DNA from 2 places in the Paenibacillus sp. FSL R7-0340 genome. Region 2 is predicted to be linked to the other one. Evidence: predicted binding sites of a transcription regulator. Region 2 holds the regulator's gene; the other holds the start of a gene.

Region 1 (3,391 bases), 770 kb from region 2:
AGCGTGCGGCCGTAGGTCAACAGCCCGGCGTTAACCAGTCCGATCGTCAGCACCGTTACGGCGGTGCTGCTTTGCAGCAGGGCCGTAATGCCTGAGCTGAACAGCATGCCCCGCCAAGGGGAAACTGTGGCGCGGTTCAGCCAGCGGGTGAGGAAGGGGCCGGCTAAATGCCGGAGGGCTGCTTCCATCAGCTTCATCCCGCCCAAAAAAATAAACAGCCCGCCGCACAGTGGGAGTATAACATGTATAAACACGGGCATAGCCCCCTTTTCTAGGTAAAAATACTTATGTAACAGCCTATGATCTGTCGGGGACAGCCATGACAAGCATGGCTGAGCTCTTTTTTACGGAACGATATTAAGGACTTTGAGTAATCCAAGAATGGGAGTGAAGGATTTTGCCTTCAGTAATATTAGAACGCAGCCGTAAAAAAAGGCTGGAGCACGCACACCCTTGGGTGTTTAAAAACGAAATAGCCAAGATCGAAGGGGACCCAGAGGCAGGCGATTTGGTCAGTATCGTTAACCATCAGGGGCGTTATTTGGCGACAGGTTACTATAATCCAGCTTCACAAATTACAGTGCGTGTGATGTCCTACGAGCCGCTGGAAGCAATGGATCAAAACTTTTTTGCCCAACGCTTTCGCAAATGTCTGGAGCACCGCGAACGTTTTGTGACCGGGGGAAACGCTTATCGGTTGGTGTACGGCGAGGCTGATTTTTTGCCTGGACTGATTGTAGATCGATTTGGTGATGTGTTAGTCGTGCAGTTGTTAACGCTTGGCATGGATCGGCGCAGGGAAGAAATCAGGGATGCGCTCGTTGAAGTAGTGGGTCCTGTTGGTATATATGAGCGAAGTGATGTATCCATCCGTGAGCTGGAAGGATTGGAACAAACGAAGGGTCCTTTGTACGGTGATTGCCCGCGTCATGTGGTAGTGACGGAAAATGGCCTGCAAATCAAGGTTGATATCGTAGAGGGCCAGAAGACGGGTTATTTCTTTGACCAGCGTGAAAATCGTGCGGCCATAGCACCGTTGATGACAGGTTGGGGAGCACGTAGTGGAATTACGCTACAAGAAGTAGCTGCAGACTCAGGGGATGCGGGCACAACGGTCATGAAGCCAGTGAATAAAAGTGGTAAGGTTGTTGAATTCCCATTCTGGGATGGCGCAACCGTATTGGAATGTTTTTCGCACACGGGAAGCTTTACGCTCAATGCATGTAAACATGGTGCTAAAAAAGTAACTTGTCTTGATATTTCAGAGCATGCGATTGAAAGTGCGCGGGATAATGTCAAGCTGAACGGTTTTGAGGAACGCGTTGAGTTTGTCGTCGACGATGCTTTTCAATATTTGCGCAATCAAGTGAAAGGTGTAGAGGAACGCAATGCACGAGCCGGGGGCAAAGGAGATACATCCAAGCCGCTGACAGCAGGTGGCGGACGCACCTTTGACGTGGTCATTCTTGATCCGCCAGCCTTTGCCAAAACGAAGAACGCTGTCAAAGGAGCTACACGTGGATATAAAGATATCAACCTGCACGGGATGAAGCTGGTTAATGAGGGCGGCTATCTGGTGACTGCGAGCTGCTCGTTCCATATGCGGCCAGAGTTGTTTTTAGATACCATTAAGGAAGCGGCGGCAGATGCCGGCAAAATCCTTCGTCTGGTAGACTGGAGAGCGGCTGGTAAAGACCATCCTCAAATTTTGGGTGTGGAGGAAGGCCATTACTTGAAATTCGCCATCTTTGAGGTGCGCAGCCGGACACAGCTGTAGGTTTCATACAAGGTCAAAGTCAATCGCCTTTTTGGTGATTAAATAGGTAAAATAGACTCGTTTAGGTATAAATCAGTCCTGTAGAGAAGGCATGCACCAAGCCAATCTGCGGGACTGATTTGTTTTTTTAGAGGGAGGAAGAATTGCTACAACATGGCAAACGTACGTTCTTTTCTCCCTTGCCTGATATGCTATACTGTTTAATAGAATGTTGTTCGTTGGAAAGGAGGCCGCATCATGTCGGTTCGCTTGTTGATTGGCCGCTCTGGGAGTGGTAAAAGTACGTTAATCCGCAATGAAATGACGTCTATGTTACGCGAGGAGCCGCTAGGTAAGCCTATGCTGTTACTTGTACCGGAGCAATCGTCATTTGCTTCTGAGCATGCGTTACTTACAGAATCCGGAAACGGTATTCAGGGGTCGGTGCGCGCCCAAGTGATGGGATTTCATCGTCTTGCCTATTTAGTTATGCAGGAAACCGGGGGTTCAGCACTGGTGCCTGTAACGGAAGAAGGCAAGAAGATGCTTTTATATAAAATTATTCGTCGTCGCAAGGATGAACTGAGTTTGTTTAAGGATTCGGGAGACCAGCTCGGCTTTGTGGATCGGTTGAATACATTGTTTACGGAGCTAAAGCAGTATGGAAATGATACTCGGTCTGTACCGGAGCAACTGGAGCGAATGAACGCTGCTGGAGAGTCAACTCCGATTTTGCGCGGCAAGCTCAAAGATATCAGTCTAATCTATGAGGATTTTGAACGAGAGCTGACGCTTAAATATATTGACGGTGAAGATACGCTGCGCATGCTGGCAGAACAGATTGCTGAGTCTTCCCTTGTGCGTGGGGCAGATATTTGGATGGATGGCTACCGCAGGTTTACACCACATGAATACAAGGTGGTGGAGCAGCTTATGCTGCACGCTTCTTCGTTGACGGTGGCGCTGACTTGCAACCGCAGCTACGAGAGCGGACAGCTTCCGCATGAGCTGGATTTGTTTCATCCCTCAGCGGCTACGTATGTAAAGCTCAAAGGAATGGCAGACGAGCTGATGATAGAGACGCAGACACAATTACTGCGCCCTGATCCGCTGCCGAGATTTAAGGAGCGTCCGGCGTTGGCGTATTTGGAGGCTAACTTTGAACATCGTACAGGGTTACGGAATCAGGAACAATGGATGCGGCTGCAGCAGCTACGAGAGCAGTGGACAGAAGAACAGCCGGAAGGCATAAAACTGTACACTGCGGCTAATCGCCGTGCAGAGCTGGAAGGGGCTGTACGCGAAATGCGTCGTCTGGCCCGAGATGAGGGCGCTCGTTATCGGGAGATGGCCCTGTTTGTACGTCATATTGAAGATTATGAGCCATGGGTGGAACCGATATTCAAACAATATGAGGTTCCAGTATTTCTGGATCAGCGGAGAAGTGTTTTGCATCATCCCTTAGTGGAATTGATTCGGGCTTCGCTGGATATCGTGCAGCGTCGTTGGCGATATGAGGATGTATTCCGTGCGGTCAAAACAGACCTTCTCCTGCCGCTGGATGGTCGGGTAAGTCGTGAGGAGATGGACCGTTTGGAAAACTATGTACTAGCCTGCGGAATACAAGGCAGCCGT
Region 2 (3,391 bases):
TATAAAGTTTTAAAATAAAAAATTGAGCAAACAATGCAGCAACGTACAAACCATGGACGGATATACAGCCGGAATACTTAAGTGAAAAAAGCTGAAGCAAGTTTGAGGGCTATAGGTGTGGTCAGTTGTACACAAAGTATTTGAGTCAAGAATGCTGCTGCTTTTGACTGGGTACCATTTCGCTTCTGTTTTAACCAGTGGAAGCATAGTTGAATATGTATGGTATTTAAAAGGAAGGCAACTGAATTTAGCAGTTCTATGGAATTTAGGAGTTGGGTGTATCGTTTAACACAAAAAAAGCAGGAAGAATCCTTCCCGCTTTTGCTTGAAAACGATTATTAACGTCTGCGTTGTCTATCATTTACGCTAAACAGATTAACAGCCAGTGCGTTACCTCTTGCACGCGCAATGGCTCTTTGAGTGGAACGGATGTTTAATCTTCTTCTTCTTAAATCACGTTTGCAATGTCTTCTGCTCATAATATCACCTCCCTTCAAGAAATGAAGGTACGGTTAAATCTTAGTGGCGTTTATGCTTACGCTTGGAAATTTTGATATTCAAGGCATTGGTTGCTAGTGCATTTCCGCTTCCTGTTTTAGCAGCTGCGGCTTGAAAGACTTTAACGACCAGATATCTGTTTTTCCCGATGCGATGCTTATACGTTTTAACTCTATTTCTGATCATCTGCATATCTCCTTTGCTTAGTTCTGCTATATACATATGTCAATTGTGATAGTAATGTATCAGCATAAATCTATTAAAAGCAAAAAGAAGCTAGTACCTATATTCCTAATGGATAATAAAAAAACTCATGCGAACCTGTCTTCGCCTTTTCAACTTTACGTTGCAGGAGAATGTTATAGGCAGGTCGGCATGAGTCTAATAGTGTAGATAAAGATAATAGGCAGTTAGTATGAAAATTATTTACTATTAAGAGTGTTAAGTTTTTTCTCGTAGTACGCCTCTTGAGCAAGAATATGATTCAGTTGTTCAGAGAGCTGTTTATATTCTTGGCTGTCTTCTGGATAATTATTTCTTTCGAAAATTACAGCTTCGAGTTGCTTTTCTAAATACCTGAAATGGATAAGTATTTGTATATACTTAATACGGTCGTAAGTTGTTATGTGGGAGTTCTCTTTTGCATACAAATGATCCATTGTTGGAACTACACAGCTTATGGCGATAAATATCACAACAAACGCTGAAATTATAATTTTTTTCATTTAATTCCTCCTACAGAGCTATAAGTAATTAATATACCATATTTATCTAAAACAAAGAAAGATCTATTAGTTTTGCCCATGACAGTATAGCTGCTCAAGGTCAGTGGGGAATTATTTGAGATGAGGAGGCTGATTTTTAGTAGAAAAAATAGGGATAGGTTGCTGAAATGAAAAAAAAGTTGTGAGATACATAATAAACATAATAGCAATACAAAACCGGCTTGCCCTAGGCAGCCGGTTTTATATTAGTGGATAGAATAACGGGGAAGAAAGAACGAGAAATCAGTGGAAGTCCCGGAAGAGTCCTACAACCTTGCCCAAAATGCTGACGTGTGTCAGGCGAAGCGGTTCAAAGGCTGGATTTTCAGGTTGAAGCCGGATATGATCCTTTTCTTTGTAGAAGGTTTTAACTGTAGCTTCGTCTTCATCTGTCATAGCTACAACAATATCACCATTATCAGCGGTCTGCTGCTGACGTACGATTACATAGTCTCCGTTAGCAATACCAGCTTCAATCATGCTTTCGCCTACAACAGATAACATGAATATTTTATCCTCACCAACAAAGTGTTGGGGAAGAGGAAAGTAATCTTCAATATTTTCTGTCGCCGTAATAGGAAGGCCAGCAGTTACTTTGCCGACGACGGGGACACGACTAATGGAGTAATTAATCAAGTTGCTGTTATCCGATTCGTCTTGACCGAGTAACTCAATAGCCCGTGGTTTTGTAGGATCGCGGCGAATGAGTCCTTTTTTCTCTAAACGATCCAAATGACCATGAACCGTAGAACTGGAGGCTAATCCGACAGCCTCGCCTATTTCGCGTACAGAAGGGGGGTATCCCTTTAGACGCACTTCATTGCGGATAAATTCAAGAATGGCCTGCTGGCGGCTCGAAATCTTAGACATACCGTATCAACCCCATTTAGTAACGTTTGGGAAAATTATAGCATAGAACCTCCGTTCGTACAAACATAAGTTCTAAATAATCCCTAAAAATAATTACGAACTTTTGTTCTCTTTTCTATTGAACAAAACAAATGTTCGTGTTATATTGTGAAAACATAAGAACAAACGTTTGGAGGACACAGCCAATGATGAAATATAGCACTTATCAAAGTATTTTTCCGATGAATTTAGAAAATTTACAGGAGACTCGAAAAGAGGGTAGGGCACGTTTTATGCAGATTATTACCAATACTCTTTTACTTAAGCTTCTTATTATAGTGATTGTTGCTTGGATTGCAGGGGCAGGTGTACTTACAGTTTTCGCGGCACCTTCAGCTTCCAAGGAAGAAGTGACTAAACTGACCGTACAACCTGGGGATACGTTGTGGGAGATTGCCGCAAATCATAAACCGGAACGAATGGATACACGGGTATATATAGAAGGAATTGTGCGGATTAACGGTTTGGAGGATCGGGGAGTGCAGGCAGGTCAGGTACTCAAGCTTCCTAACTTCTGATCTATAGACTATTAGAGCTTGTCAGGGAGCGTAATACGGGAGCCTTGACAAGCTCTTTTCTACATGTCAAAGTGTATTATATCTTTGCTTTTATGGAGGGGACACAATTTGGATATAGACAGCTTGGTACAGCGCATTAATGAATTAGCGCGCAAAGCAAAATCCGAGGGTTTGACGGAAGAGGAAGCCACAGAGCGCGCCAATCTTCGGGAAATTTATTTAGGTAACATTCGCCGTAATTTTCGGCAGCAGCTTGAGACGATTGAATTTGTGGACGATGATACATCGAAAGGAAATGACGGGCTGAAGCATTAATGTTGTTAAAGTGCCCAAGCCTGCAATTTGCCTTTTGTTTTAGGTACCTTTTATGGTATCTATATAGATCAGCTTTGAGGCAATTGTTTTAATGTAATATATCTGGGAAGGAATTGAGAGATGGCCCGATCATTTGAAAGAAAAGTACGCAAAAACACAGCGCATTTAAATAAATCGCGCAAAAAGCAAGGCATTCAAACCATTAGCGGCGCAGGTTCTACAATGGATATTTTCCGTGGCCGTAACATTACTGTGCCAATTATGCTGGCTGGTCTTTCTGTATTGTACATGCTTATGAGTTACTTTTTGACTAAGACCGGTATGCGAGGGATGGATTGGCTTGTATTCGGCCTGTACTTGATGCTGGCTGTTATCTTTTTCATCCGT

Evidence for each region. Region 2 encodes LexA, which represses DNA repair genes until DNA is damaged. Its sites were predicted from a motif close to CGAACATATGTTCG; they were not measured.
Region 1: addB (helicase-exonuclease AddAB subunit AddB) is a predicted target of LexA. The motif match lies at 1,935-1,948, and genes of this name have one in related genera.

The regions. Positions count from the first base shown of each region.
Region 1 covers NZ_JBBOBY010000001.1:2,141,246-2,144,636, forward strand. Annotated here, with positions in the region: gene MKX59_RS09535 (Na/Pi cotransporter family protein) at 1-254, opposite strand, end outside; gene MKX59_RS09540 (class I SAM-dependent rRNA methyltransferase) at 398-1,777, shown strand; gene addB (helicase-exonuclease AddAB subunit AddB) at 2,015-3,391, shown strand, end outside.
Region 2 covers NZ_JBBOBY010000001.1:2,907,565-2,910,955, forward strand. Annotated here, with positions in the region: gene MKX59_RS13130 (hypothetical protein) at 339-479, opposite strand; gene MKX59_RS13135 (hypothetical protein) at 520-684, opposite strand; gene MKX59_RS13140 (hypothetical protein) at 921-1,223, opposite strand; gene lexA (transcriptional repressor LexA) at 1,506-2,132, opposite strand; gene MKX59_RS13150 (LysM peptidoglycan-binding domain-containing protein) at 2,321-2,689, shown strand; gene MKX59_RS13155 (DUF896 domain-containing protein) at 2,798-3,004, shown strand; gene MKX59_RS13160 (hypothetical protein) at 3,125-3,391, shown strand, end outside.